3 regions of the Acidovorax sp. GW823-FHT02H02 genome follow, and region 2 is predicted to be linked to each of the others. Evidence: predicted binding sites of a transcription regulator. Region 2 holds the regulator's gene; each other region holds the start of a gene.

What was found. Region 2 encodes FNR, which switches genes on or off when oxygen is low (the NO sensors DNR and NnrR bind a similar motif). Its sites were predicted from a motif close to TTGATNNNNATCAA; they were not measured.
Region 1: a site for FNR is predicted at 3,536-3,549, ahead of AC1RDS_RS04790 (DUF2189 domain-containing protein). Genes of this name have one in related genera too.
Region 3: a site for FNR is predicted at 1,996-2,009, ahead of AC1RDS_RS17405 (nitrite reductase). Genes of this name have one in related genera too.

The regions. Positions count from the first base shown of each region.
Region 1 covers NZ_JBXAJH010000003.1:255,838-266,083, forward strand. Annotated here, with positions in the region: gene AC1RDS_RS04775 (SulP family inorganic anion transporter) at 1-1,471, opposite strand, end outside; gene AC1RDS_RS04780 (BON domain-containing protein) at 1,641-2,129, shown strand; gene AC1RDS_RS04785 (PLP-dependent transferase) at 2,211-3,458, shown strand; gene AC1RDS_RS04790 (DUF2189 domain-containing protein) at 3,605-4,402, shown strand; gene AC1RDS_RS04795 (hypothetical protein) at 4,458-4,646, shown strand; gene AC1RDS_RS04800 (arylesterase) at 4,662-5,342, opposite strand; gene AC1RDS_RS04805 (ABC transporter ATP-binding protein) at 5,358-6,050, shown strand; gene sstT (serine/threonine transporter SstT) at 6,064-7,290, opposite strand; gene rlmB (23S rRNA (guanosine(2251)-2'-O)-methyltransferase RlmB) at 7,582-8,331, shown strand; gene AC1RDS_RS04820 (VOC family protein) at 8,351-8,737, opposite strand; gene AC1RDS_RS04825 (SRPBCC family protein) at 8,767-9,177, opposite strand; gene AC1RDS_RS04830 (dihydrofolate reductase family protein) at 9,203-9,865, opposite strand; gene AC1RDS_RS04835 (SRPBCC family protein) at 9,935-10,246, opposite strand, start outside.
Region 2 covers NZ_JBXAJH010000001.1:19,881-30,126, reverse strand. Annotated here, with positions in the region: gene ccoN (cytochrome-c oxidase, cbb3-type subunit I) at 1-373, shown strand, start outside; gene ccoO (cytochrome-c oxidase, cbb3-type subunit II) at 392-1,024, shown strand; gene AC1RDS_RS00145 (cbb3-type cytochrome oxidase subunit 3) at 1,037-1,174, shown strand; gene ccoP (cytochrome-c oxidase, cbb3-type subunit III) at 1,199-2,113, shown strand; gene ccoG (cytochrome c oxidase accessory protein CcoG) at 2,184-3,629, shown strand; gene AC1RDS_RS00130 (FixH family protein) at 3,704-3,976, shown strand; gene AC1RDS_RS00125 (hypothetical protein) at 4,034-4,327, shown strand; gene fnr (fumarate/nitrate reduction transcriptional regulator Fnr) at 4,350-5,072, opposite strand; gene hemN (oxygen-independent coproporphyrinogen III oxidase) at 5,263-6,639, shown strand; gene AC1RDS_RS00110 (sulfite exporter TauE/SafE family protein) at 6,671-7,399, shown strand; partial or broken gene AC1RDS_RS00105 (phosphohydrolase) at 7,647-7,802, shown strand; gene AC1RDS_RS00100 (sensor domain-containing protein) at 7,799-10,231, shown strand.
Region 3 covers NZ_JBXAJH010000018.1:5,312-15,557, reverse strand. Annotated here, with positions in the region: gene AC1RDS_RS17420 (hypothetical protein) at 1-27, shown strand, start outside; gene AC1RDS_RS17415 (GGDEF domain-containing protein) at 312-1,472, shown strand; gene AC1RDS_RS17410 (TonB-dependent receptor) at 1,583-1,921, opposite strand; gene AC1RDS_RS17405 (nitrite reductase) at 2,135-3,853, shown strand; gene upp (uracil phosphoribosyltransferase) at 3,952-4,581, opposite strand; gene AC1RDS_RS17395 (threo-3-hydroxy-L-aspartate ammonia-lyase) at 4,627-5,613, opposite strand; gene AC1RDS_RS17390 (enoyl-CoA hydratase-related protein) at 5,759-6,601, opposite strand; gene AC1RDS_RS17385 (helicase HerA-like C-terminal domain-containing protein) at 6,759-8,285, opposite strand; gene AC1RDS_RS17380 (YebC/PmpR family DNA-binding transcriptional regulator) at 8,365-9,084, shown strand; gene purD (phosphoribosylamine--glycine ligase) at 9,343-10,246, shown strand, end outside.

The sequences.
Region 1 (10,246 bases), on a different contig from region 2:
TGCGGTTGATGGGCTGGGCCAGCAGGCAGACATGCACCACATCGGGGTGTGCAGCCAGGTGGTCCATCACCCGGCGTTCGAGTGCGCTGGCGGAGGCAAAGTCGAGTTCGGCGTCCATGCGCAAGGCCAGCAGGTGCGGCGCCAGTGCCGGCAGTTGCCACAGGTGCCGGTCGCGCAGGCTGCCGTCGGGATGCAGCCCCACTTCGATGATGCGCGGGTGCAGGCGCTGGTAGAGGAAATGGCTCAGGTTCATCAGCAGGCCCACCAGCACACCCCAGTACATGCGGGGGGCCGTGGCCAGCGTCAGGCCAAAGGTGATGCCGGAGATGACCGCCTCGACGCGGGAAATGCGCCACAGCCGCAGGAAGCTGGCGGGTTGGATCAGGCTGGTGACGGCTGTCACCACCACGGCTGCCAGCACCGATTGCGGCACATGGTAGAGCGCTGGGGTCAGCCACAGCAGCACCACCAGCACCAGCGCGATGGCAAACACGGTGGCCCAGCCGCTGCGGGCCCCGGCATACAGGTTGATGGCCGAGCGCGAGAACGAGGCGCTGGTGGCGAAACTGCCGCACAGGCCGCTGCTGATCTTGGCCAGGCCTTGGCCGATCAGGTCCTGGTTCTCGTTCCAGCGCTCGCCCGAGCGCTGGCTGTCCACCTTGGCACTGGACGCTGTCTCCAGGAAGCTCACCAGCGTGACCACCAGCACCGGCATCACCAGGGCCGCAAAGCTGGACCAGGGCAGGACGCCCGGCCAGTAAAGGCTGGGCAGGCCGGCAGGCAAGGCGCCCACCACTGCGCCGTCGGCCTCGGCGTAGCCCAGGGCCCAGCTGAGGGCCCCGGCCGCCCCCAGCACCACGATCGCGGCCGGAAAACCCGGACGCAGCCTGCGCGCCAGCATCAGTAACACCAGGCTGCCCAGCCCGAAGGCTGCTGCGGTCAGGTCGAAGTGGCCCAGCGAGGGGGTCGTCCACAAGGCCCCCAGATCGGAGCGCAGACCTGTCAGCGCGCCGAGCTGAGACGACAGAATCAGCAGCGCCGCCGCCTGGGTGAAGCCGTTGAGCACCGGCGAGGTCACGAGGTTGAGCAGCCAGCCAAAGCGCGCCAGTCCCATCACCAGCTGCAGCAGGCCCGACAGGATCGCCATCCAGGCGGCCATGGCCACCCACTGCGCGCTGCCGGGCTCGGCCAGGCCCGAGAGCGACGCGCCGATCAACAGGCTGGTGAGGGCCGTGGGCCCCACTCCCAGGCGCGTGGAAGCGCTGAACAGCACGGCCACCAGCGCCGGTACGAGGGAGGCATAGATGCCTGTTACCAGCGGCATACCCGCCAGGGCGGCGTAGGCAACGCCCTGCGGCACCAGCATCAGGCCCACGGTCATGCCGGCCCAGAACTCCCCCCTGAGCAAGGCGCGGTCAGGGCGCGGCCAGGCCAGAAAAGGCAGCCAGCGGGACAAAGGGTGAATCGACATCCCCACTATTGTCGCTGTTGTGCGGGCTCGGCGCCTTGCGCGCCGCGCTGCGCGCTCCCTCTGCGGGAGGGTAGTGACTGGCGATGTTGTCCTACAGTCCATTCGGCGCTTTCCGACCCTGGCGGGTGTGTAGCTTGCCTACATTCACACCATCTTTAAGGAGTCGCACATGAATATTCGCCATTTCCCGCACAGCAGCTCGCAGCGCATCTGGACCATTCTCGGTGCCAGTGCCCTGGCGTTTGGGCTGGCCGCCTGCAGCAAGCAGGAGGAACCCACCGTGGGACAAAAGCTCGATTCCGCTGTGCAGAAAACCGAACAGGCAGCCGCAGAGGCGCAGACAAAGGCCGAAAGCGCACTCAAGAATGCGGAAACCAAGGTGGAGGAAGGTGCCGCCAAGGTGCAGTCGGGCGCTCAGGAAATGGGCAGTGCCGCGATGGGTGCCGTGGATGACGCCACCATCACGGTGCAAGTGTCTGCCGGCCTGGCCAAGGACCCCGACCTGAGTGCGTTCAAGATCGATGTGGACACCCGTGCCGGTGCCGTCACGCTCACAGGCCCCGCACCCAATGCAAGCGCCCGCGAGCGTGCTGAAACCATCGCCAAAGGCGTCAAGGGTGTGATGTCGGTGACCAACAACCTCAAGGTCGCCAGCTGATATCCGGCATCCTGGGGGCGCCGCTGGGGATGCGCTTTGGCGCGGACGTGCGGCAGTCGGACGGTGCTGTCGCGCGCTACCATGCCAGGCATGAATGAAGACAACGCTTTCGGCCCCGCCACCCGCATCGTCCACCACGCCTACACACCTCCCGCCGGGTTTGTCGCACCCCAGCCTGGCGTTTTCAAGGCCTCCACCGTCATTTTTCCCAACGTGGCGGCGATGCGGTCGCGCGAATGGAAAGACAAGAGCGGCTACACCTATGGCCTGCACGGCACGCCCACCACCTTCATCCTGGAAGAGCGCCTGTGCGCGCTGGAGGGCGGGCTGCAGTGCGTGCTGGTTCCCAGCGGCTTGGCGGCGATTGCCAACGTGGCGCTGGCCTTGCTCCGGCCCGGGGATGAAGTCCTGATTCCAGACAATGCCTACGGCCCCAGCAAGGATCTGGCCAACGGGGAGCTGGCCCGTTTCGGCATTCGTCACGTACTGTATGACCCCCTCGATCCCACGGATCTGGCCGCGCGCATCACTTCGGAAACCCGGCTGGTGTGGCTGGAAGCACCCGGGTCGGTGACCATGGAGTTTCCCGATCTCTGCGAACAGGTGCGTATCTGCCGTGCCCGGGGTGTGATGTCGGCACTCGACAACACCTGGGGCGCCGGCCTGGCGTTTGCGCCCTTCGATCTGGGCGGGGATGGCAGCGGCAGCCTGGCGGTCGATGTATCGGTCCATGCGCTCACCAAATACCCCAGCGGCGGTGGCGATGTGCTGATGGGCAGTGTCATCACGCGCGACCTGGCCCTGCACATGAAAATCAAGCTCACGCACATGCGGCTGGGCCTGGGCATTGCCGCCAACGACGCAGAAGCCGTGCTGCGTGCCCTGCCCAGCATAGGCTTGCGTTACCGCGCGCACGACGCGGCGGCACGCCAGCTGGCGCTGTGGATGCGGCAGCAGAGCGCCGTGGCCCAGGTGCTGCACCCGGCACTGCCCGGCGCCCCGGGCCACGCCCACTGGCGGGCCCTGTGCGGCGCTGCCAACCATGGCGACGGCGCTGCGGCTGGCTTGTTCAGCGTGATGATCGATGCGCGCTACAGCCAGGCCCAGGTCGATGCGTTCTGCGACGGCCTGCGCCTATTCAAGCTGGGCTACAGCTGGGGCGGCCCCATGAGCCTGGTGGTGCCCTACCAGCTGGCGTCCATGCGCAGCCGCCCTGTGCCGCACCTGCAGCCTGGCACGCTGGTGCGCTTTTCTGTGGGGCTGGAGGAGGTGGAAGACCTCCGCCAGGATTTGCAGCAGGCCATGGCCCGGGCTTTCGGCGCGGTCTGATGGCCTGATGGCACGGGGGCTGGCCGCTGGGGTGGTAGTTTCCTCAGTGGCGCGTGGCGGGCAGGTGGCTTAGGGTGTTGACATATATCAACGGGCGTTGCGCCCACCGACCCAGCCCGTCTCCGCAACTTGTTGCCATTACCGCCATGTCCGCACATCCCTCCGCCCAGGTTCCACCTGCCACAGCCGTGGCGATCACGCTCAACCCCCTGCGCCTGACCGATCCTTTTCGCTGGTTGCGCAAGGGCATGCAGGATGTCGCCGCCGCCCCGGGCATTGCCCTTTTTTATGGCGCATTTTTCTGGGGCATGGCGCTGGTGCTGGGCTGGGTGTTTCGCACGCGGCCCGAATACACCATGTCGCTGGCCAGCGGATGCCTGCTGCTGGGGCCATTTCTGGCGATGGGCCTGTATGACACCAGCCGGCGCCGCGAGGCGGGCCAGCCGTCCGATCTGGGGCAATCCATCACCTGCTGGGACAGTCACATGGGCAGCATGGGCATGCTGGTGCTGGTGCTGGTGGTGCTGGAGCTGCTGTGGGGCAGGGCATCGCTGGTGGTGTTTGCCGTGTTCTTCAATACCGGCATGCCTTCCACCACCGGGGTGATGGCGGCCATCTTCAACCCCCAGAACTGGGGCTTTGTCGGCGTTTATCTGGTGGTGGGCGGTGCCTTTGCTGCGCTCGTTTTCTCGACTTCGGTGGTTTCCATTCCGATGATCCTGGACCGTGACACCGATGCGCTGACCGCGGGCATCACCAGCATGCGGGTGGTGCTGGAGAATTCCGCCGTCATGCTGTTGTGGGGGCTGTTGATCACGCTGATCGTCGCCGTGTCGCTGTGGCTGTGGGGGGCCGGCCTGCTGCTCGCTGGCCCGGTGCTGGGCCATGCCAGCTGGCATGCCTATCGCGCGGCGGTGTCTTCTGTGCCACGCGTGGCGGTTTGAGGGCGCCCTGAGGGCAAACTGTTAAAGTGGACTCCTACTTCAGGAAGCAAATACCTTGGCAACACCCAACTACGGATACGAAAAGCGCCAGCGCGAGCTCGCCAAAAAGCAAAAAAAGGAAGAGAAGCTCAAAGCCAAAACCCAGCGCAGGCCCGATGAGCCGCAACAAGACCAGCCGGTCGGCGGGCCTGCAGCGTTTGCCTCTCCCGCACCCGCCGAACCTTCGGAGCCTGCCGGCCATTGATTTTTTCCAGGGCTCTTAACGCAAGAGCTTCTGGAGTTCCGGCCACACGTTGGCCAGCATCTGTGGATGCGCCTCGGCGCGCGGGTGGATGCGGTCTGGCTGGAACAGCCGGGTAGGGTCGGGCCCATCGGCCACGCCCTTGAGGAAAAACGGCACCACACCCGCCTTGTGCGCCTTGGCTACCGCCGCAAAGGTGGACGCAAAACGGTTGGCGTAGTCGGTACCGTAGTTGGGCGGCACCTGCATTCCCACCAGCAGTACCTTGGCTCCCGATTTCTGCGCTGCCTGCACCATCCACGCCAGGTTTTCCTCGGTATTTTTCAGTGGCAGGCCCCGCAGGGCATCATTGCCGCCGAGCTCGATCACCACCTGGCTGGGCTGGTGCTGTGCCAGCAGCGCCGCCAGGCGCGAACGCCCGCCGGAGGTGGTTTCTCCACTCACGCTGGCATTCACCACGGTGGCTGCGATCTTTTCCTGCGCCAGGCGCTTTTCCAGCAAAGCCACCCAGCCGGTGCCGCGCGCCAGGCCGTATTCGGCGCTGAGCGAGTCACCGAGCACCAGGATGACCTTGGGCCGCGCCGAGGCTGTCTGTACCTTGCCGCCCGGTTGTGCCATGGCCACAGGGGTGCAAAGGCCCACCAGTGCGCCGGCTGCTGCTGTCAGGATAAAGTGGCGTCGATGCAGATCGCAAATCACAATAAAAAGCCTTTCATGTCCGAAACCTCCCCCACGCCTGCCACACCCATTATTGCGGTCGAGCATGTATTCAAGTCGGTGACCGACTCCACCGGTACGCTGGACATTCTGCGGGATATCGATTTCCGCCTGGCGCCTGGGGAAACCGTGGCGATTGTCGGCGCATCAGGCTCGGGCAAAAGCACCCTGCTGTCCATCATTGCGGGTCTTGACACCCCCACGCGCGGCACCGTGCGGCTCGATGGCCAGGATCTGTTTGCGCTGGGCGAAGACGGCCGCGCCGCGCTGCGCGCGCAAAAGGTGGGCTTCGTTTTCCAGAGTTTCCAGCTCATGGGCAACCTCACGGCGCTCGAAAACGTCATGCTGCCACTCGAACTGGCCAATCGCAGCGATGCCCGCGCGGCCGCCACCGAGATGCTCAGGCATGTCGGGCTGGGACAGCGCCTGGGGCATTACCCCAAGGTGCTCAGCGGCGGGGAGCAACAGCGCGTGGCGCTGGCGCGCGCTTTCGTGATGCGGCCGGCCGTGCTGCTGGCCGACGAGCCCACCGGAAGCCTCGATTTCGCGACCGGCGAGACCATCATGCAGCTGATGTTTGACCTCAACCGCGAGCAAGGCACCACGCTGGTACTGGTCACGCACGATCGTGCCATTGCCCAGCGCTGCGACCGCCTCATCAGCATCGTGGCCGGCCAGGTCAGTCCCTGACCCCGCCGACGCTTCAGGGGGCCGGGTGTTTGTGCGCTGGATCTGCCCAGCGGCAGGCCACGGCCGTGAACAGCACATCGGTGGATGAATTGAGTGCTGTCTCGGCCGAGTCCTGCAGGATGCCGATGATGAAGCCGATGGCCACGACCTGCATGGCCACATCGTTGCTGATACCGAACAGGCTGCACGCCAGCGGAATCAGCAGCAGCGAGCCGCCGGCCACGCCCGAGGCGCCACAGGCGCACACGGCCGCCACCACGCACAGCAGCAGGGCGGTCGGTGCGTCCACCGCAATGCCCAGGGTGTGCGCTGCCGCCAGCGACAGCACGCTGATGGTGATGGCCGCACCGGCCATGTTGATGGTTGCGCCCAGTGGAATGGCGATGCTGTAGGTGTCTTCGTTCAGGTTCAGGCGTTTGGCCAGCGCGAGGTTGATGGGGATGTTGGCCGCCGAGCTGCGCGTGAAGAACGCCGTCACGCCGCTTTCGCGCAGGCAGGTGAATACCAGCGGATAGGGATTGACGCGCAGCGCCAGAAAGACGATGAGCGGATTGACCGCCAGCGCCACAAACACCATGCAGCCCAGCAACACGGCCAGCAGGTGCGCATAGCCCCACAGCGCCTGCGTGCCGGCTTCCGCGAAGGTGCTGGCCACCAGGCCCAGAATGCCCAGGGGCGCAAAGCGGATCACGACCTGGATGATGGTGGAGATGCTGGCCGACACATCGTGCATGACGGCGCGCGTGCCTGCGCTGGCGTGTCGCATGGCCAGCCCAAGGCCCACCGCCCAGGCGAGGATGCCGATGTAGTTGGCATTCATCAGAGCCCGCACGGGGTTGTCCACCACGTTCATGAGCAGCGCCAGCAGCACATCCTGGATGTTCGTTGGGCCATTGGCCGCATTCGCAGGCGCCTGCAGCGCCAGGGTGGACGGAAACCACAGGCTGGCCGTGACGCCCACGACGGACGCCGCCAGCGTGCCCACCAGGTACAAAAACAGCACCGGTCGCATGTGGGTGGCTTCGCCGGGCTTGTGGTTGCTGATGGCGGAAATCACCAAGCTGAACACCAGCACGGGGGCTACGGCCTTGAGGGCAGAAATGAACAGCGTGCCCAGAATGGCCACCTTGGGTGTGGCGGCCGGAAGGAACACGGCCAGAGCAATGCCTGCAAACAGGGCTATCACAATCTGCGTGACCAGGCTTGTGCGCTGTACCCAGTGAAGCGGGTGAAGAATCATGGTGTTGAGCAAAGGTAAAACAGGCCAGTGGGTGCGGCAACAAATGCAAAAAACAGCCGCCCCCCAATCGAAAGGGCTGGCGTGATGCCAGCCCGCAAAGCCACACCGGCACACAGGAATCGGCGCAAAAGAGAGCAACGCCGCCTGCGGATCGAGCAATGGAAAGGCGCGATTTTAGGCGCACGAGGGCAAACCCTTGGCGCAAGACCTTCGAGCGCAAGATGCCGTGGTTTGGCCGGTGACCGGGTGCGCGTCAACCTGTGGACCTGGCAATGCCCGGATAATCCCCCCATGTCCAGCCCCAAAGTTCTCTTCGGCTTTCACGCCGTGGGCGTGCGTCTGAAGACCGCGCCGCAATCCATCATCGAGATTTACTACGAAGCCACGCGGCGCGACGCCCGCATGCGACAGTTTCTCGACCGCGCCCGCGAGGCCGGTGCGCGCCTGATCGAGGCCGACAGCGTGCGCATTGCCAAGCTGGCCGGCAGCCACGGCCACCAGGGCGTGGCCGCGCGGGTGGAGCCCGTGGCCCAGGTCGCCTCGCTCGACGAACTGCTGGAAAACCTCGAAGCCGCCGGCATCGAGCAGCCCCTGCTGCTGGTGCTCGACGGCGTGACCGACCCGCACAACCTGGGCGCCTGCCTGCGCGTGGCGGACGGTGCGGGTGCCCATGCCGTCATTGCCCCCAAGGACCACGCCGTGGGCATCAATGCCACCGTGGCCAAGGTGGCCAGCGGTGCGGCCGAGACCATGCCGTACTTCATGGTCACCAATCTCTCGCGCACCCTCAATGAGCTCAAGGAGCGCAACATCTGGTGCATCGGCACCAGCGACGACGCGCCCAAAACCGTGTACCAGGTCGATCTGAAAGGCCCCGTGGCCCTGGTGCTGGGCGCCGAGGGCGACGGCATGCGCCAGCTCACGCGCAAGACCTGCGACGAACTGGTCAGCATCCCCATGAAGGGCGCGGTGGAGAGCCTCAACGTGTCGGTGGCCAGCGGCGTGTGCCTGTACGAAGCGCTGCGGCAGCGGGGCGGCTAGCAAGCCCGTACGGCCTGCGTCATTGCATCGAATGCAGGCCGATCATGTTGCCCTCGGTGTCGGTCACCAGGGCGCAGTGGCCATACTCACCGATCGAAAATTTGGGCTTGAACACCTTGCCACCGGCTTTCTCGGCCCGGCCTTGTTCGACAGCGCAATCCTCGCAGGCAAAGTAGACCAGCGTGCCGCCACCACCAGAGGGCACTCCTTCCATCTTGACCAGCGTGCCGCTGGCGCCCATGGTGGTCATGTCGCCGGGGAAGGACAGCATCTGCATGCCGCTGGCTTCGCCCGCGGGTGATTTCAGCGTCTCCAGCTGGCACTGGAACACCGCTTCGTAGAACTTGCGAGCGCGGGCCATGTCCTGCACGTGGATCTCGAACCAGACGACGGGATTGGGTTTCATGGGTTGCTCCTTGCGTTGCTGGGGGTGAATCAGGCGCGGTGCTCGACGTGCCGCGCAAAGTTGTCCAGAATGGCCTGCCAGCCCTGGCGCTGCTGTTCGGCGCCGTGGCTGTCCTCGGCGTCGAAGGACTCGCGCACCGTGATGCCATTGGCCACTGGAATGAACTCGACCCGCACCGCGCGCCCGTCGCCCAGGGTGTATTCGATCAGGCGCTGCGGTGCGACCAGGGTGTAGGTGCCCTCGAAGTCGAAGCCGACGCTGCCGTCCCGCGCCTGCATGCGCGCGCAGAACTTGCCACCTTCGCGCAGATCGACGCTGGCGCGCGGCGTGTGCCAGTCGGGCGAGGCCGCGTTCCACTGCTCGATGGCGCGCGGGTCATTCCAGGTGGCCCATACGCGGTCGATGGGCGCATGGACAGTGGTTTCGATGGTGATCTTCATGGTCATGCCTTTCGACGGCGCCTGCTCAGGCGCCTGTATAAGCGTGGCGCCGCAGGACGGCATGCGTGGCCTTGTCCGACGCCACGAACCGCACGCATTCGTAGCCCAGCGCCCGCAGGTCGAGCCCCTGGAACAGCGGCTCTCCCCGGCCGAGCAAGACCGGCGCGATGGCGATGTGCAGTTCGTCGATGAGGCCTTCACGCAGGTACTGCCGGATGGTGTTGGCCCCGCCGCCGATCCGCACGTCCTTGCCGGCAGCGGCATCGCGCGCACGGTCGAGCGCCTCATGGATGCCGCCGGTGACGAAGTGGAAAGTCGTGCCGCCTTCCATCTCGATCGGCGGCCGTGCATGGTGGGTCAGGATGAAGACCGGAACGTGGTAGGGCGGGTCCTCGCCCCACCAGCCTTTCCAGGTCTTGTCCTGCCAGTCGCCGCGGAAGGGGGCGAACATGTTGCGCCCCAGAATCCAGGCGCCGACGTTCTGAAAGCCGCGCGCGGCGAAATCATCGTCCACCCCCGTGGTGCCACCGTCCTGGCCGAACAGTGTGCGCTGGAGCGTGCGGGTCGGCAGCAGCCACTGGTGCAGTTCCGTTCCACCGATGCCGAGCGGATCATCAAGGCTCTGGTCCGGGCCGGCGCCGTAGCCGTCGAGCGAGAGGGTGAAGCTTTCCACGCGAACACTTGTCATCGTTTTTTCCTCGGTTTCGGCACCTGATTGGCGTCGGGCATGCAGCCTCGGTCTGGTGCGCGGCAGCCATCAACCCGGAATGTCCGGCTCGACCAGCGCCGCCAGCTGCAGCAGCGATTCCTGCCAGCCCAGGTAGCACATCTCGACCGGGATCGCCTCGGGGATTCCGGCCTGCTCGATGTCCAGCTCGGTGCCGCACGACACGGCGCGCAGCTTCACGGTCACGTGCATCTGGCCGGGCAGGTTGGGGTCGTCGAAGCGGTCGGTGTACTCCACCAGCTCGCCGGGGACCAGCTTCAGGTATTCGCCACCGAACGAATGGCGGTGGCCGCTGGAGAAGTTCTCGAACGACATCCTGAAGCTGCCACCCACTTGGCCATC
Region 2 (10,246 bases):
GGGCCTGATCACCATGGGCTCGCTCTACTACATGGTTCCCCGCCTGTTCGGCCGGGAAAAGATGCATTCGATCAAGGCAATCGAGCTGCACTTCTGGATGGCCACCATCGGCATCGTGCTGTACATCGCTGCCATGTGGATTGCCGGCGTGATGCAGGGCCTGATGTGGCGCGCCATCAACCCGGACGGCACCCTGACCTACACCTTCGTTGAAAGCGTGAAGGCGACCTATCCGTTCTATGTCATCCGCGTCGCCGGTGGCCTGCTGTACCTGGGCGGCATGATCGTCATGGCCTGGAATGTGTGGGCGACTGCCATTTCTGGTCGTTCTGTCAAGGTGGCCATTCCCGCCGTGAACGCTGCGCACGCCTGAGCCCGAAGGAGCCCATTCATGTCTGATAACAACCAAAATGCTTCTGGCGGCTTCTCCCACGAGAAGGTGGAAACCAGCAATTTCCTGATGATCGTGCTGATCCTGCTGGTGATCGCGATTGGTGGCCTGGTGGAAATCGTTCCCCTGTTCTTCCAGAAATCCACCACCGAGGCGGTGACCGGCGTGCAACCCTATTCGGCGCTGCAACTGATGGGGCGCGATGTATACATCCGCGAGGGCTGCTACAACTGCCACTCGCAGATGATCCGTCCGTTTCGCGCCGAAACCCTGCGTTATGGCCACTACTCCGTGGCCGGTGAGTTCGTGTATGACCATCCATTCCAGTGGGGCAGCAAGCGCACGGGCCCCGATCTGCATCGCGTGGGTGGCAAGTACAGCGACGAATGGCATCGCATTCACCTGAACAATCCGCGTGACGTGGTGCCCGAGTCCAACATGCCTGCGTATCCATGGCTGGAGAAAAATGCCATTGATCCAGCCGACGTGGCGCCGCGCATGAAGGCCTTGCGGACCGTGGGCGTGCCTTACTCCGACGAGCAGATCGCTGCGTCTGCCGCCGAGGTGAAGGGCAAGACCGAAATCGATGCCTTGGTGGCTTATCTGCAAGTCATGGGCCGCGCGCTCAAGTAAAGGAGATTCGCCATGGACATCACGACCATGCGCATCGTCGCCACATTGGCATCGATGGCCTGTTTTATTGGCATCTGGGTCTGGGCCTACAGGGGCCGCAACAAGTCCCGGTTTGATGAGGCAGCCCGGCTGCCCTTCGAGCAAGATTGACCTTCACCAGAACGAGAACACCCCATGAGTGACTTCACCAGCAATTTCTGGTCGGTCTTTGTGACCACGCTGACCTTGGTCGGCATCATCGCCTGCGGCATTCTGCTTTGGATGGCGGGCCGCAAGAAGGTTATGGCCACGGCCGAGAACACCACTGGCCACGTCTGGGACGAGGACCTGGTCGAAATGAACAACCCCCTGCCGCGCTGGTGGGTGTGGCTGTTCGTCATCACCATCATCTTCGGCCTGGGCTATCTGGCTGCCTATCCCGGTCTTGGCACCTTTACGGGCAAGCTGAACTGGACGCAAAAGGGTGAATACGAGGCTGAAATGGCCAAGGCCAAGACGGAAATCGAGCCGCTGTATGCGCGTTTTGCCTCCATGAAGCCTGAAGATGTGGCCGTGGATCCGCAGGCCCATGCCATCGGCGAGCGCTTGTTCATGAACAACTGCGCCCAGTGCCATGGTTCCGATGCCCGCGGCAGCAAGGGATTCCCCAACCTGGCAGATGCTGACTGGCTGCATGGCGGCACCCCCGAAAAGATCCGCGAAACGCTGGAGAAGGGGCGCATCGGCAATATGCCTCCCATGGCTGCCGCAGTGGGTTCACCGGAAGACGTGCGCAATCTGTCGCACTATGTGCTGAGCCTGTCGGGCAGCCCGCATGATTCGTTGCGGGCGTCGCTGGGCAAGACCAAGTTCGTGGCGTGCGCTGCCTGCCACGGCAACGATGGCAAGGGTAACCAGGCTTTGGGCGCCCCCAACCTCACGGACGACATCTGGTTGCATGGATGGGGCGAAGCGGCCATCACTGCCATGATCAACAATGGCAAGGTGAACCAGATGCCCGCGCAGGCTGACAAGCTGACCGAGGCGCAAATCGGGGTGCTGGCATCGTATGTGTGGGGCTTGTCCAACAAGCCTGCCGCAGCCCGATGAACTCGGGGTGGCTCCAGTTCCGACTGGGGCTGCTTTGAAGTGCTAGTTATCCGCTTCCATAGTCCGCACCATGAAATCATCCGACAAGACGCCGCGCAAGGTCATTCCCATCGCGGCGGCCACATCTGAGCCGTCGGCGGAGGGTGAACTTGTCTCCCTTTACGAGGCCCAGAAAAAAATTTACCCACGATCAATCAGTGGGTTCTTTGCGCGTTGGCGTTGGGTCATGGTGTTTCTCACGCAGCTCGTTTTCTATGGGTTGCCCTGGCTGGAGTGGGGCCAGCGCCAAATGGTGCTGTTTGACCTTGGTGCCCGTCGGTTCTATATTTTTGGGTTGGTCCTGTACCCACAGGATTTCATCTATCTCACGGGCTTGCTGATTATTTCAGCGCTCTCGCTGTTTCTGTTCACTGCGGTTGCGGGTCGTCTGTGGTGTGGCTTTGCCTGTCCACAGACGGTCTATACCGAGATATTCATGTGGATAGAGCACAAGATCGAAGGTGATCGCAGTGCACGTCTGCGCTTGGATGCCGGTCCCTGGACCTTTGAGAAGATTCGCAAGAAATTCTTGAAGCAGACGGTCTGGGTTGCTGTTTCCCTCTGGACGGGTTTCACTTTTGTCGGGTATTTCGTGCCGATTCGGGAACTGGGTCCCGAGTTGTTGGCGTTTGCTGGCACCTGGCAGATTTTCTGGGTGTTTTTCTACAGCTTGGCCACTTATGGCAACGCCGGCTTCCTTCGGGAGCAGGTTTGCAAATACATGTGCCCCTATGCGCGTTTTCAGAGCGCGATGTTCGATCGGGATACCCTCATCGTGACCTATGACGAAACCCGCGGCGAGCCGCGCGGGCCCAGGGTCAAGACGGTGGACTACAAGGCCAAGGGTCTGGGCGAATGCATCGACTGCACCTTGTGTGTGCAGGTGTGTCCCGTGGGCATCGACATCCGCAAGGGTTTGCAATATGAATGCATTGGCTGTGGTCTTTGCGTGGATGCCTGCAATACCGTGATGGACAAGATGCATTACCCCAGAGGCTTGATACGGTATTCAACCCAGAATGGTGTCCAGCGTCGCTGGAGCCAGTCGCAAATCCTGCGACATGTCCTGCGCCCTCGCGTGCTCATTTACACCGCGGTTCTGGTGGCTTTGTGTGTGGGCATGCTGGCCAGCCTGACCACGCGCACACCCCTGAAGGTGGACATCGTGCGTGACCGGGCCGCCTTGTCCCGCATTGTTGCGGGGGGCAAGCTTGAAAATGTCTATCGACTGCAAATCATGAATGCCACAGAGGCTGCGCAGCGCTACCGCATTACTGCGAGCGGGCTGGATGGCTTGGAAGTGGCTTCGGAGCAGGAGGTGGACATTGGTGCTGCAGAATCCCGTTGGGTAGCGGTGCGGTTGCAGATCCCGTATGGATCTGCGGCCCCTGGTTCCCATGCGATTCATTTCGATATATCTGCACTGGAAAGCGGCGGCAAAGTGACAGAGAAATCCATATTCCTGGTGCCACGCTGAGTCAATTGAGTGAAGGTCGCGCTGTGCGCTGCAGGGCGTCTTGTGGTCTATATGCTGATACCTGAGGAGTTTCCATGCCAAACAGCCCCGTTATTACTCCCGGACCCCAGCCATGGTGGAAGTTTGGGCATGTCTGGCTGGTGATTGCCGGACCGGTCATTGTGGTGATTGCCGGCTTCATTACGTTGTGGCTTGCCGTGAGTCGGCCGGACCCCGTCGTCGAGGAGGACTATTACCGCAAAGGGATTGAGATCAACCAGACGCTGGCACAGCCAGAGAAAAGCTTGGCCCCCGCGCTCAAGGGCCGCAACCATGCGGCGACACCTGCCGTGGATCAGCCTCGCTGAACCAGAGTTCCAGCTGGTCGCATACACACGCCCTCCGCAACCCCGAGGAAACACACGATGTGGACACAACGCCTGATGTGGATTGCATGGCCCGCTTTTCTGGTGGCCGGGATCCTGGAAATGCTGGTTTTCGCCATGGTGGATCCACAGGATCTTCATTGGTTTGGTCAGCCATTGACTCTGTCCCGCCAGGGGGTCTATACCCTTGCGTTCTTTGCGTTCTGGATCATTACCATGGTTGCCAGCGCGTTGACAACGCTGCTCTCCATGTCACCCTTTGAACTCAACCGCTGCCCCGTGCCTCCGGATGCTCGACCGGGCGATTGCCACAAGGCATCGTCGTGCCCGTGACGGTTGCATGCCTGAACAGCGATCAGTGACAAGCCTGCTGGTTGTTGACAATGCGCTTGAGTGCATCGGTGTCCAGAATGCGGACATGGCGCTGTTTGACTTCCACCGTGCCATCTTCCACAAACTTCGAGAACGTGCGGCTGACTGTCTCCAGCTTGAGCCCCAGGTAACTGCCGATTTCTTCCCGTGTCATTCGCAATACCAGTTCGGACTGCGAGAACCCACGGGCATGCAGGCGTTGCACCAGGTTGAGCAGGAACGCAGCCAGGCGCTCTTCTGCACGCATGCTGCCCAGCAAAAGCATCACGCCGTGTTCACGAACGATTTCCCGGCTCATGATCTTGTGAACGTGGTGTTGCAGCGCCGTGACTTCGCGCGATAGTTCTTCGATGCGATCAAAGGGCATGACACACACTTCGGCATCTTCGAGGGCGACTGCGTCACAGGTGTGATGATCGTTGACGATGCCATCGAGTCCAATGATTTCACCCGCCATCTGAAAGCCTGTGACCTGGTCGCGCCCATCTTCGGTAGCGACGCAGGTCTTGAAAAACCCGGTGCGAATGGCATAGAGAGAGGTGAACGACTCCCCATTGCGAAAGAGCGTACCTCCTCGCTTGATTTTTCGCCGCACTGCCACGATATCGTCAATGCGTTGCAACTGCTGCTCGTTCAGGCCTACGGGCATGCACAGTTCTCGCAGGTTACAGTTGGAGCAGGCGACTTTGATGGTTTGCGGGTTCATGGGCACTGGGACCTGGACAGGTCTGGGTAATTGGCTTGTATCTGCTGGGACTCCATTGTCCCGCGGTGCACGCGTGGCGGCTGAATTGAATCAAATTGTCCCTCCTGTGCCCATTCGCCTTCTTGATTAAGGTCAAGGACGTGGATCAAAGGGTACGGCACAGTATCGATGCACGCAAGGATATTTTCCCATGACCGCTGTTACCCCAGAACTTCTGCGCCGTTTTGACATACCAGGACCGCGCTATACCTCCTACCCCACGGCTGACCGGTTTGTGGAGGCTTTTGGGCAAGAGGACTATGTGTTGGCGCTGTCACAGCGCCGGCTTGGCGCTACGGCACTGCCGCTGTCGCTGTATGTCCACATTCCGTTTTGCGAATCGTTGTGCTACTACTGTGCCTGCAACAAGATCATCACCAAGCACCATGACCGTGCCGACGTGTATTTGCGCTACCTCAGCCGCGAGATTGATCTGCACACGGCCCACTGCGGCACCGGACAGGTGGTCAGCCAGTTGCACCTCGGGGGTGGCACGCCGACCTTTCTTTCGGATGACGGACTGCGCCAGCTCATGGCAACGCTGCGGCGCAGTTTCACCTTTGCGCCGGGTGGTGAGTATTCCATCGAGGTGGATCCTCGCACGGTCACTTCGGATCGGCTGGCGGTGCTGGCGGAACTGGGCTTCAATCGATTGAGCTTCGGGGTGCAGGATTTTGATGCCGAGGTTCAGAAGGCAGTGCACCGCATTCAGCCCGCAGAGCAGGTGTTTGCGCTGGTGGAAGCGTCTCGTGCGCTGGGCTTTGAGTCGGTCAATGTGGATTTGATTTACGGGCTGCCGCGCCAGACCCCCGAGTCGTTTGATCGCACGCTGGCACAGGTGGCCCAATTGCGCCCCGACCGAATCGCTTTGTATGCCTACGCCCATTTGCCTGATCGTTTCAAGCCGCAGCGGCGCATCATCTCGACAGAACTGCCTGCCGCATCCGCCAAGGTGACCATGCTTTCGCGTTCGCTGGACGCCTTCATTGATGCAGGTTACGTCTATGTAGGCATGGACCACTTTGCCTTGCCTACGGATGCGTTGGCTGTTGCCAAGCGGCAGGGGCGCCTGCACCGCAATTTTCAGGGCTACAGCACCCAGCCCGACTGCGATCTCATCGGCCTGGGCGTATCCGCGATCGGCCGGGTGGGCGCGACCTACAGCCAGAACGCCAAATCGCTGGAGGAGTACTACGACCATCTGGATCAGGGGCGGTTGCCCGTGGTGCGAGGGTTGGCGCTGAATCGCGATGACCTGGTGCGCAGGGCCGTCATCATGGCGCTGATGTGCCAGGGCGAGGTCTTGTTTGAGCCCATGGATCAAGCTTGGCTCATTGATTTTCGGAAGTATTTCGCGCCGGAACTGGAGCAGTTGGAGTCCATGGCCGAGCAGGGGCTCGTTGCATTGAGTGCCGAGGGCGTCAAGGTAACGCCCATGGGCTGGTTCTTTGTGCGCGGCATCGCCATGGTGTTTGACCGCTATTTGCAGGCTGACCGCAATCGGGCCCGGTTTTCGCGCATCATCTGATACCCATCATTCGAGCTGTGCCCCGGTCTTCATGCTTGCACCCCTTGCCGTAACGGCTTTGCTCATGGGGCTCGCTGGCGGGCCCCATTGCTTGGCCATGTGCTCCGCGCCTTGCAGTGCGATCATCGGCCAGGAGGCGGCGTGCTCGCAAGCGGGCAGCCCCGTCTCTCAGCCGGTTCAGTGGTTTCCCAAAGGTGGAACCTCTCGCCGGCTGTTCGCATTTCACTTCGGGCGCCTGGCGGGCTATGCCGGGGCGGGCGCCCTGGCCGCGCTGGCCATGGACAGCCTGGCATGGGTGACCCAGCAAACCATGGCCTTGAGTCCGGTATGGACCCTGATGCACGTGGCGGTCATGGCCTGGGGTTTGATGATGATGGTGCAGGCGCGACAGCCTGCTTGGGTAGAGCAGGCCGGGCGCACGGCCTGGCGCCGCGTGCAACCCCTTGTCCGCGCGCCGGGTGGGCTGCTGGTGGCGGGCGGGCTTTGGGCTCTCATGCCATGCGGATTGCTTTATTCGGCCCTGCTGGTGGCTGCGCTCAGCGGTAGCATGTTGCAGGGCGCTGTGACCATGGTGTTTTTTGGAGTGGGGAGTGGACTGTGGCTGGTGGCCGGACCCTGGCTGTGGGGGCGGCTGCGTTCACGCATCAACGCGGTGCGAGCCAGTTGGGGAACCCGGCTGGCGGGTGCGCTGCTGGTCGGGGTGGCGGGGTGGGCATTGTGGATGGATCTGGTTTACAAACCCTCTCTGTGGTGCAGATAACTTCAGCGGGAAGTGCCTTGGGTCACTCGGGCGGGTGGCGTCACGCCAGAATTTCATCGTTGGGATTGCGGGGCGCAATGGTCTGGACGGCGGCGATAATCCTTGTCACCAAGGGTGGTGCGCATGTCGCCATGTTTCTCCATGCATGCCGTGAAACTCCGTGAATTCTTCCCTCCTTATTGATACCGGTCAGCTTCGCATCGGCATGTATGTCCAGCCCGGCGTGGGCTGGATGCATCACGCATTCAACGACCGTTACGGCATCGTCGTGTCCGTCAATTCGACCAGACCGCTGAGGCCCGAGGTGTCGCGCGATGCGCTCGACTATCTGTCTCCGCGCCAGCGGATCTGCTATTTCTTTGAGCGCGCTGTAGATCCTGGTCCTGACGAGGTGCACGCATGAACCCGCTACCACCGCAGTCTTGGCTGGATGGCCTGCAGGAAGCGGTGTGGCTCGTGGATGGCGGCAGCTTGAGCATCGTCCAATCGAACAAGGCGGCAGAGCGACTGGTGGGCATGTCCGGGGAGGACATGGTCGGCAAGGCGGTGACAAGCCTGGCGGCAACACCCCAGGACTGTGCATTCTGGTCCGAGCCATTGGCCACTCTTGCGAAAGGCATTCACTCCCACACCAGCGTATGGCGGGCCGATGGTGTGCTGGTTCCGGTCGATCGGCGTGTGACCTGTGTACAGCACGACGGCGCTCCAGCGGTTTTGATGCTGACGATGCTGGACCGCAGTGCCCAGGAGGCTGCCCAGCAGGAACTGGAGACCCTGCTGTCGGAATTGCGTTCCACCCTGGATTCCGCAGCCGATGGCATGCTGGTGTGTGGGCTTGACGGAGGCGTGCGCGCCTTCAACCAGCGGCTGGCGCACATCTGGAGCATCCCCCGCGAACTGCTGTTGCAGCGCAATGACACGGCGGTGCATGAGCACCTGGCCTCCCGGGTGGTGGATCGCAAGCACTACCAGGAACGTCTGAGTGCCATTGAGCGCGATCCGCTGCTGGAGAGCACCGACATCTTTCAGTTGTACGGCGGCATGACGGTGGAGCGTCGCGTTGTTCCGCAGCTTCACCAGGGCCACCCCGTGGGGCGCGTGTATTCCTTTCGGGATATCACCCGGCAGGCCGAAGCGCAGGCCAGCTTGCGCCTGGCGGCGCGGGTTTTCGATGCCAGCCTGGATGCCATTTTCATTGCAGACAGCAGGCACCATCTGATGCGCATGAACCCGGGTTGCGAGCGACTGCTGGGCCCTTGCGCAGCCGCTTTGGAGGGTTGCATGGCAGCGTCCCTGTTCGGCAGTGGTTCGGATGCCTCCTTCATGGAGCAGGTGCAGGCGGGTTGGGAAAGCGATGGTTTCTGGGAGGGTGAGCTCTGGCTGCCCCGTGACAATGGTGCTTACTGTGCCGTGCATCTGTCGTGGGTTGCCTTGCGCGATGACGATGGCCGGCTGATGCAGAGCATTGGTTTCATGCGAGACCTGACGCAGCAGCACGCGGCCAAAAAACGCATCGAGGAACTGGCGTACAGCGATGTCCTGACCGGTTTGCCCAATCGGCTGCTTCTTTCGCAGAGGGTGGAAACCGCTATCCAGGGCGCTCGCGCCAGCGATACGGGCTTTGCCATCCTTTTCCTGGACCTGGACCGGTTCAAGATCATCAATGACTCGCTCGGCCATCACTTCGGTGATCGCGTATTGCAACTGGTCGCCGAGCGTCTGCAGGCTTGCCTGCGGCAGACGGACATGCTGTGCCGGCTTGGTGGCGATGAGTTCGTGATTTACCTGCATGGCGCCGACGCTGTCGTGGCCGAAAGCGTGGTGCGCCGGATGCTGGAGGGCATGCTGAGCCCCTTCTTGCTGGATGGCATGGGCTTTTCCATCCAGTGCAGCATTGGCATGGCGCTGTATCCGCAGGACGGCACCACCCTGGACGAACTCATCAAGCAGGCCGATACGGCCATGTACCGCGTCAAGGAGCGGGGGCGTGGCAGCTATGGCTTCTACCAACCGCAGATGAACGCCAACCTGCTGTCGCGCATGAAGCTGGAGCACGCCATGCGCCAGGCGCTGGGCGAGCAGCGGATGGCCGTGCACTATCAGCCCCAGGTGAACCTCGCTACCGGCCGGATCGTCGGCGCGGAAGCACTCATCCGATGGACCGACCCCGAGTTTGGCGTGGTATCTCCCGCGCAGTTCGTGCCGTTGGCGGAGGAGTCGGGCTATATCGTGACGCTGGGGGCGTGGGTCATGGAGCAGGCCGTGCGGGAGGCGGCGCAGTGGATGCACGAGGGCATGCCCATTGTGGTGTCCGTCAATGTGTCTGCGCTGGAGTTTCGCCAGGCCGGTTTCGTCGAGCGCCTGACGCGCCTGCTGGCTGTGTACCAGTTGCCGCCGACCTTGCTGGAGCTGGAACTGACCGAAACCATCCTGCTGCAGGACGCGCAGGAAATGGAACTGCGATTGTTCTCACTGGCCGCGCTGGGTGTGGTCCTGGCCATTGACGATTTCGGCACGGGCTACTCCAGCCTGGCCTATCTGAAGAAGCTGCCCATCGACAAGCTCAAGATCGACCAATCCTTCGTGCGGGGACTGCCGGAGGATGACGGCGACCGCGCCATTGTCAGCGCCATCGTCAGCATGGGGCATGCGCTGCATATCGAAGTGGTGGCCGAGGGCGTGGAAACCGTTGGACAGCGTGCCATGCTGCAGCAGCTGCAGTGCGGGCACTTTCAGGGATTCCTGTGCTCACCGGGCTTGCCAGGCGCCGAGTTCCGTCAATTGCTGTTCAACTCCAGCCACGGGCTGGCGCAGTTTGCACCGGTCGAATAATCGGGGTTCACCGGT
Region 3 (10,246 bases), on a different contig from region 2:
CGCCGTGAGTGCCATGTGGCGGGGTGACGCGGCGTGCCGGAACGACCCGGGCGCTTGACGGGGGCTGGCGCCTGTTGTGGTGCGCGTGGCTCATGCGCGCCATCGCCCGCGCTATGGCGGTGCGGTGCGCCTTGATGGCGCACGTGGGTGCCACCCGCTCGGGCACGTAGCGCTCATGCACATCTTCTGAGTCATCGGGGTGTGCATACAATTGCATGCGAATTTTCTGGCGTGCTTTTTCCGCCGGTTCGCAACACACGGCGGATTCCTCAGGCCGTTGCGCGCACAGTCCTCAGCCTTTCCCATCCTCCGTGCACAGTCCCACGCTCGTTATCGTCGCAGGCATCCTCGCGGCGCTGGTCACCACGGTGCTTTATGCCGTGTGGCATTTCAACAAGGGCATTCCAGGCTTGCGGCTGTGGACGCTGTCTTTTCTGAGCGCCTCGGTGTTTTGCGCCATTTTGCTGGTGCGCGATCACACGCCGGAGGTGTTGTCAGTGGTGCTGACGCAGGCGTCCATCTCCGTGGCCGCCTACCTCTGCCTTCTGGCAAGCCGTGCCTACATGGGGCGGCACCCCTTGCCGCATGGGCATGCGGTGATGGCCATCGCTGCCGTGACGGCGCTGGCGGTGTATTTCACAGTGGTGCAGCCACACCTGGGAATCCGGTTTGCGTTGGCGGGATCGGTTTCTGGCGTGTGCTTTTTGCTGACCGCCCACACCCTGGCGCGGGGTGGCTTTCGCAATGTGCCGGCACGCTATCTGTTTGCCCTCGTGGCGGGCCTGCATGGGCTTTTCCTGTTCTTGCGTCCGCTGCTGTTCAGGCTGGCCACGCCCGAAGGGGGTGGGGGTGCTGGCACCGGCATGGTGGCGCTGCTTTCGCAGTTCGTGGTGCTGGAAGCCACTTTGGCCTTGGTGATGATGGCATTTGGCACGCTGATGCTCACCAATGAATACATTACCAGCGAGCTGCGCCATCTGGCCGAGATGGACCCGCTGACCAATGTGTTCAACCGGCGTGCGTTCCTCACGCTGCTGGACAAGGCCATCAGCAGCACACGGCGCACGCAGTCCGGTCTTTCCGTGCTGGCGATGGATCTGGACCATTTCAAAAAGGTCAACGACACCTGGGGGCACAAAACTGGCGACGACGTGCTGCGCCACTTTGTCCGCCTGGCCGCCGGCTGCCTGCGCAAGGAGGACGTGATGGGCCGGCTGGGTGGCGAGGAGTTTGCCATTTTTCTGCCCAACGCCGGCAGCGAGGGCACCCGTGCCGTGGCCGAGCGCCTGCGTGCCATGGTGGCCAGCCAGCCTGTGCTCACCGAGCGTGGCCCCATTGGCTTGACGGTGAGCATCGGGGCTACGCAATACCTGCCTGGCGATTCTTCAGACGCCCTTTTGCAGCGCGCGGACGAGGCCATGTACCTGGCCAAGGAGCATGGGCGCAACAGGGTGGAAGCAAGGGCTCTTTGAGAGCATGCGTGGGTTGATCACGGGCGGGCAACGCTGGCCGGCAACCCCGAGGGCGCCATCGCCGGGATGGCTGGTGCCCTGGGGCGGGCGCTCTGTGCATCCTGGATGCTTCAGAAGTCCATGACCAGCGATGCGCGCAGGCTGCGGCCAGGCTGGGTGTAGGCGTCGTTCACGGTGCTGGCGGTTGCCAGGCCGTACACGTCGGGCCAGAGCCGGTATTTGCGGTTGGTGAGGTTGTGCACGGCAACGTTGGGCCGCAGATCCTTGCGCAGACGCCACTGGGCCGACAGGTCGAGCGTGGTGGCCTGCCCGATGGTGAACTGCGTGTTGGGCGCCTTGACGGCCGAGGCACTGTCGATGTCGCTGGCCTTTTTGGCGCCGTGGTAGCGCAGCTCGGCGCGCAGGCCCCAGGCGGCCGTGTCGTAAAGCACGCCCAGGCTGACCTTCATGGGTGTTGGTTTCTTGTATCCGTTGTTGGATTATTGGTGTGTCTCGGGGTGAATGATGCAAGTTAAATGGTTGTTTGACGCGTATCAAAGTGGGCCCAGGACACCCGTCGAAGAATGGCCGCCATGTCTGCCGAAACCATATCGTCGCAGCCCTCGGCGGGCGATCCTGCAGGATGGAATGAGCGTATGGGCTGTGAAAAAAAAGGAGTTCCCATGACAACCCGAAAGCTGGCGCGCCTTGCGGCCCTGGCACTGTCCACTCTGGCTCTGGCCGCTGCGGCACAACACAAGGAGGGCGCATCGGCCCCCGAGGTGAATTACCAGGCAGGTACTTCACCTCTGGCCGATGTGGCCATGTACCAAAGTTCGAATCCCAAAGCGCCCAAGATGACGCAGGCCGAGTTCGACCGGGCCCGCCAGATTTACTTTGAGCGTTGCGCTGGCTGCCACGGCGTGTTGCGCAAGGGTGCCACCGGCAAGCCCCTGACGCCTGACATCACGCTTGCCAAAGGCACGGACTACCTCAAGGTGTTCATTGCCTACGGCTCGCCCGCAGGCATGCCCAACTGGCAGACCTCGGGCGAAATGACCGAGGCCGACGTGGACCTGATGGCCCGCTACGTCCAGCAGGACCCCCCTGTTCCACCAGAATTCGGCCTGGCGGACATGAAGAAAACGTGGAAGGTCGTCATTCCTGCGGACAAGCGTCCGAAGAAGAAGATGAACAACTACAACATCACCAACATCTTCTCGACCACCCTGCGCGATGCGGGCGAGATCGCGCTGATCGATGGCGATACCAAGGAAATCATCAGCATCATCAAGACCGGCTATGCGGTGCATATTTCGCGCATGTCGGCTTCGGGTCGCTACCTGTTCGTGATCGGCCGTGACGCCAAGGTCAACATGATCGATTTGTGGATGGAAAAACCCGACACGGTGGCAGAAATCCGCACCGGCCTGGAAGCGCGTTCGGTCGAGAGCAGCAAGTTCAAGGGCTTCGAAGACAAGTACGCGATTGCCGGCACCTACTGGCCGCCACAGTTCGTCATCATGGATGGCGACACGCTGGAACCCCTGAAGATCGTCTCCACCCGTGGCAACGTGGTGGGCACGCAGGAATACCACCCCGAGCCGCGCGTGGCCTCCATCGTGGGCAGCCACTTCAAGCCCGAGTTTGTCGTGAACGTCAAGGAGACCGGCAAGACCCTGATGGTGGACTACTCCGACCTGAACGCACTGAAGTTGACCGAAATTGGTTCGGCACCTTTCCTGCATGATGGCGGCCTGGACGCCACCAAGCGCTACTTCATGGTGGCTGCCAACAACAGCAACAAGATTTCGGTGTTCGACCTCAAGGACAGCAAGCTTGCGGCCGTCGTCGATGTGGGCAAGATTCCCCACCCCGGCCGTGGTGCGAACTTCAACCATCCGAAATACGGTCCTGTGTGGGCTACCGGCCACCTGGGTGACGAAACGATCTCGCTGATCGGTACCGACCCCAAGAAGTACAAGCAATATGCCTTCAAGGAAGTGGCCAAGCTCAAGGGGCCTGGCGGCGGCGCTCTGTTCATCAAGAGCCACCCCAAGTCCAACCACCTGTATTCGGATGCACCTCTGAACCCCGATCCGAAGGTCTCGCAATCGGTGGTGGTGTACGACATCAAGAACCTGGACAAGGGCTATGTCACGCTGCCGATCGCCGAGTGGGCCGACATCAAGGACGATGGCGCCAAGCGCGTTGTGCAGCCTGAATTCAACAAGGCCGGCGATGAAGTCTGGTTCTCGGTGTGGAGTGCCAAGGACAAGATCAGCGCCATGGTGGTGGTGGACGACAAAACGCTCAAACTCAAGAAGGTCATCAAAGACCCACGTCTGATCACGCCTACCGGTCACTTCAACGTCAACAACACGCAGCACGACGTGTACTGAAGTGAAAGCGCCGCTACGAAGCCCCTGGGCCTCGCGGCGGTGACCACAAAAAAACCGCCCTGCCGCAAGGTTGGGCGGTTTTTTATGGAGCTGGTGGACTACTTGGTGCCAAAAATGCGGTCGCCCGCATCGCCCAGGCCGGGCAGGATATAGCCATGGTCGCTCAGTTCCCGGTCGATGGCGGCGGTGAAGATCTGCACGTCGGGGTGGGCTTTTTGCAGCGTGGCAATGCCTTCGGGCGCGGCCAGCAGGCACACGAACTTGATGGAGCGGGGGTGGAGCTTCTTCAGGCGCTCCACGGCGGCAGCAGCCGAATTGCCGGTGGCCAGCATGGGGTCCACCACGATGATGTCGCGTTCTTCCATCTCGGACGGCATCTTGAAGTAGTACTCCACGGGCTGCAGCGTGGTCGGGTCGCGGTACAGGCCGATGTGGCCCACGCGGGCACCGGGCACCACGTTGAGCATGCCGTCCAGAAAGCCGTTGCCGGCGCGCAGAATGGACACCAGCACCAGCTTCTTGCCATCGATGACCTTGCCGGTCATGGTCTCCAGGGGGGTTTCGATCTGCACGTCCTGCAACGGCATGTCGCGCGTGACTTCATAGGCCATCAGCGTGGAGAGTTCGCCCAGCAGGCGGCGAAAGCTGTTGGTGCTGGCTTCCTTCTTGCGCATCAGCGTGAGCTTGTGCTGGACCAGGGGATGGGTGATGACGGTGACGTTGCTCATGGGGATGGGCCTTTTTTTATGGTTATGGAGGATCGGTAAAACAGGTCAGTCTGCCAGAAAGCGCGAATAGCGCGCCATATCGACGTTGCCGCCGCTGATCACGATGCCAACCCGGGCGCCGCGCACGTCCACGCTGCCGTTTCCTGCGCCGGCAAAGGCGAGGGCCCCGGTGGGTTCGACCACGATCTTCATGCGTTCGGCAAAAAAACGCAGGGCCTGCACCAGTTGTTCGTCGGTGGCGGTGACCATGTCGTCCGCCAGGCGCTGGATGATGGGGAAGGTGAGCTGGCCCAGCGCCTGGGTTTGTGCACCGTCGGCAATGGTGTGGGGCGTGGCGATCCGCACGATATGGCCCGCGCGGTAGGACTGTTGCCCGTCGTTGCCTGTCTCGGGCTCCACGCCCACCACGCGGCAGTGCGGCGCCAGTGCCTCGGCGGCCAGCAGGCTGCCCGCCAGCAGGCCGCCGCCACCCACGCAGACGAAGAGGTAGTCGAGGTGGGGCACTTCTTCCAGCAGTTCCTTGGCGGCGGTGCCCTGGCCTGCGATGACGTGCGGGTGGTCATAGGGCGGCACCAGCGTCATGCCGCGCTCCTGCGCCAAGCGCCGGCTGATGGCCTCGCGGTCTTCGGTGTAGCGGTTGTAGGTGATGACCTGTGCGCCATACCTGCGCGTGGCGGCCATCTTGGCGGCGGGGGCATCTTCGGGCATGACGATCACGGCGGGCATGTCCAGCAGCCGGGCCGAAATGGCGATGGCCTGGGCATGGTTGCCGGCCGAGAAAGCCAGCACACCGCCCTTGCGCTGCTCATCGGTGAACTGGGCCAGGGTGTTGAAGGCCCCACGAAACTTGAAGGCGCCCGTGCGCTGCAGGTTTTCGCACTTGAAGAACAGCTGCGCGCCCAGCCGCTCATCGGCGGTGGTGGAGCGCAGCACTGGCGTGCGGTGCGCCATGCCATGCAGGCGATGCGCTGCATCGGCCACGTCGGCGTAGGTGGTCACAGACATGGGCACGGAAACGGGTGTCTGGGTCATGGCGGCATCCTTGGGCAGGCGCGGCGCTGGGAAGCGGCAACCACGCTGCCGCATCATAGCCCGTTGCGATGCCTTTTCAAGCAAAAAAGCCTTACAGCGCTTGTCCTGTAAGCGCTGGTAGCTATCTATTTTGATGAATCTGGGCTCAGGCCTGTTCGCTGAAGCGCTGCAGCGGGGCCAGCGCCGGGAAGTCGCCCGCCCGTTTTTGCTTCATGGCCGTGACCGATTCGCGCACATGCTGGTTGCTCCAGATGGCGCCCTGCAGCCAGCCCATCTGGCGCAGGCTGTCCTCCACGGAATGGTCGCGGGCGTAGTTCACCGCCTGCTTGGTGCCCCAGATGGCCACGGGGGGCTTGCTGGCGATCTCGCGCGCGCATTGCAGGGCGGCGGCCAGCATGGCATCCTGCGTGTCGAACACTTCGTTGACCAGGCCGTAAGCCAGGGCTTTTTGCGCGCCCAGGCGGCGGCCGGTGTAGGCCAGTTCCTTGACGACGCCCAGCGGGATCAGCTTGGGCAGGCGCTGCAGCGTGCCCACGTCGGCCACCATGCCGATGTTGATCTCCTGGATGGAGAAGAACGCATCCTGCGTGGCGTAGCGGATGCAGCCCGCCGTGACCATGTCCACCGCACCGCCGATGCAGCCGCCGTGGATGGCCATGATCACGGGGATGCGCAGGCTCTCGATGCGGGTGAAGGTGGCCTGCATGTCGGTGAGCAGGTCGAAGATGGCGGCGCGGCCCTCGGGGCTCTGGTCGTCCATGGCAATGGTGCCGCCGAAGGTTTCGAGCGCCATGCCCGCGCTGAAATGCTTGCCGGTGCTGCTGATGACCAGCGCCCGCGCCGCGCCCGCCTGGTGCAGTTGGGCCAACACCCCATCGAGCTCGCGCCAGAAGGCGGGGTGCATGGTGTTCATGGCCTCTGGTCTGTTCAGTACCAGATGGGCCACATGGTCGATGGTGCTCAGGGAAAAACAGGTGAGTGTGTTCATGGACGAGGAATGTAGGCCTGCGGCGCTACTGCACACCGTCGCGTGGGTGACTTCCCATGAATATGCCGTTGGTGCTTTTGAATAAGGCGCTGGAAGCTATGAAAACAGGAGTAATGTGCTGAGCCAGAGCGCCGCAGCGCCCGGGCTGCCTGCCGCATCAACGCCGCTTGCTGCCCCCGAAGATGCCGCCCAGCACGCCGCGCAGGATTTCCCTGCCCAGCGAGGTGCCCATGGTGCGAACCGCCGACTTGGCCATGGTCTGTGCCAGCCCGTCGCGCTTGCCACCGCGTGGCCCCGTGCTGCCAAACAGCACGTCGTTGAGCCCGCCCATCAGGCCGCCGCCTTCTTCGGCAGGTGCCCCGTTGGCGGCCTTGCCATTGCCCCCGCCCGCCTGCTCGCTCCCTTCGGCAGTGCGGCCCTTGAGTTTTTCATAGGCCGATTCACGGTCCACCACCTTTTCGTACACCCCGGCTACCAGCGAGCTGGCCATCAACGCTTGGCGCTGCTGCGGCGTGATGGGGCCGAGCTGGCTGCCGGGCGGCAGCACGAAAACGCGTTCGGTCACGCTGGGGCGGCCCTTGGCGTCCAGAAAGCTCACCAGCGCCTCACCCACGGCCAGCTCGGTAATGGCGGTTTCGATGTCCAGGCCCGGCTTCTGGCGCATGGTGGTGGCCGTGGCCTTCACTGCCTTCTGGTCGCGGGGGGTGAAGGCGCGCAGCGCGTGCTGCACGCGGTTGCCCAGCTGGGCGAGCACGCTGTCGGGGATGTCCAGCGGGTTCTGCGTGACGAAGTACACGCCCACGCCCTTGGAGCGCACCAGGCGCACCACCAGCTCGATGCGCTCGATGAGCACCTTGGGTGCCTCGTTGAACAGCAGGTGGGCCTCGTCGAAGAAGAAAACCAGCTTGGGCTTCTCGGGATCACCAATCTCGGGCAGCGTCTCGAACAGCTCCGAGAGCATCCACAGCAGGAAGGTCGCGTAAAGACGCGGCGAGTTCATGAGCTTGTCGGCGGCCAGGATGTTCACCACCCCGTGGCCGTTGGTGTCGGTCTGCATGAAGTCCTGGATGTCGAGCATGGGTTCGCCAAAGAACTTGTCGCCGCCCTGCTGCTCGATCTGCAGCAGCCCGCGCTGGATGGCGCCCACGCTGGCGGCGCTGACGTTACCGTACTCGGTGGTGAACTCCTTGGCGTTGTCGCCCACGTACTGCAGCATGGCGCGCAGGTCCTTCAGGTCCAGCAGCAGCATGCCGCTGTCGTCGGCGATCTTGAAGACCAGGTTGAGCACGCCGAGCTGGGTCTCGTTGAGGTTGAGCATGCGTCCCAGCAGCAGCGGCCCCATGTCGGAGATGGTGGCGCGCACCGGGTGACCCTGTTCGCCGAACACGTCCCACAGCGTGGTGGGGCAGGACTGGGAAGTGGGCAGTTCCAGCCCGCGATCCTTGAGGGTGGCGGCCAGCTTGTCGCCGATCTTTCCGCTCTGGCTGACGCCCGTGAGGTCGCCCTTCACGTCGGCCATGAAAACGGGCACGCCGATGCGCGAAAAGTTCTCGGCCAGGGTCTGCAGGGTGACGGTCTTGCCGGTGCCGGTGGCACCGGTGATGAGCCCGTGGCGGTTGGCCAGGCCGGGCAGCAGGTGGCATTCAATCGTGCCGTGTTTGGCAATCAGCAGGGGTTCGGCCATTTAGGGTTTCCTCGGAGATCGGTGACGGGCAAAAGTAAAATCGCGGCCACTAGATTAAATCAATACCAAAGGACTTCCCGTGGCAGGACACAGCAAATGGGCGAATATCCAGCACCGCAAGGGGCGCCAGGATGAAAAACGCGGCAAGATCTGGACCCGCATCATTCGGGAAATCACTGTGGCTGCCCGCGCCGGTGGCGGTGACCTGTCTGCCAACCCTCGCCTGCGCCTGGCGGTGGACAAGGCCAAGGCGGCCAACATGCCCGCCGACCGCATCAAATACAACATCGACAAGGCCACGGGCAACGCCGAAGGCCTGACCTACGAGGAAATCCGCTACGAAGGCTATGGCATTGGTGGTGCGGCCATCATGATCGACACCATGACCGACAACCGTGTGCGCACCGTGGCCGAAGTGCGACACGCATTCAGCAAACACGGCGGCAACATGGGCACTGAAGGCTCGGTGGTGTTCCAGTTCAAGCACTGTGGCCAGCTGATTTTTGCCCCCGGCACCAGCGAAGACAAGGTGATGGAAGTGGCGCTGGAGGCGGGCGCCGAAGACGTGGTGACCGATGACGATGGTGCGGTGGAGGTGTTGACCGCCCCAGCCGACTTTGAAGCCGTGAAGAATGCGCTGGAGGCCGCAGGCCTGACGCCCGATGTGGCCGGCGTGACCATGCGGCCCGAGAACACGATTGAGCTGACTGGCGACGACGCCGCCAAGATGCAAAAGCTGCTGGATGTGCTGGAAGACCTGGACGATACCCAGGAGGTCTACCACAACGCGGCACTGTGAAGCTCCCCCTGAGGCGCTTCGCGCCTTCCCCTCTCTCGCTGCGCTGCGCTGCGCTTGCGGGAGGGGGACGCCACCAGCGCACGGAGCGTTAGCGACACGGAAGTGTCTTGGCGGCCCTTGCGCGGTGGCACTGGTCTGGGGCGCGCCAGTTTTGGCGGTTGTGGGTGTAGCGCCTAGCGCGATTGGTTGCTGAGATAGTTTTTTTACGAGCCCCTGGGCTTCGGCGTTGTGCCAGGCAGGGGTTCACCAAAGGTTCCTATGAAAGTACTTGTAATTGGTGGCGGCGGCCGTGAACACGCGATGGCGTGGAAACTGAGCCAGTCCCCCAAGGTGACCAAGGTGTATGTGGCGCCCGGCAATGGCGGCACGGCCCTGAACCCCAAGCTCGAAAACGTGGCGATCTCCGACGTGCGCGAACTGCGTGCCTGGGCCCAGGCCGAGAAGATCGCGCTGACCGTGGTGGGCCCCGAGGCCCCGCTGGCTGCGGGCGTGGTCGATGAGTTCCGTGCCCACGGCCTGCGCATCTTTGGCCCCACCAAGGCGGCTGCGCAGCTCGAAAGCTCCAAGGCGTTCTCCAAGGCCTTCATGCGCCGCCACAGCATTCCCACGGCCGATTACGACACCTTCACCGATCCCGCAGCAGCCCACGCCTTTGTGGATCGCCTGGGCGCGCCCATCGTCATCAAGGCCGACGGCCTGGCCGCTGGCAAGGGCGTGGTGGTGGCCATGACGCTGCAAGAGGCGCACGATGCCGTGGACTTCATGTTGGTGGACAACAAATATGGCGTGGCACACAACGAAGGCGGCGCGCGCGTGGTGATCGAGGAGTTCCTCGAAGGCGAGGAAGCCAGCTTCATCGTGCTGTGCGACGGCAAGAATGTGCTGGCGCTGGCCACCAGCCAGGACCACAAGCGCCTGAAAGACGGCGACGAAGGCCCCAACACCGGCGGCATGGGCGCGTATTCGCCCGCGCCGGTGGTCACGGCCGACGTGCATGCCCGTGCCATGCGCGAGATCATCCTGCCCACCATCCGTGGCATGGAAAAGGATGGCATCCCGTATACCGGCTTTTTGTATGCGGGGCTGATGATCGACGCCAAGGGCCACCCCAAGACGCTGGAGTTCAACTGCCGCATGGGCGACCCGGAGACGCAACCCATCC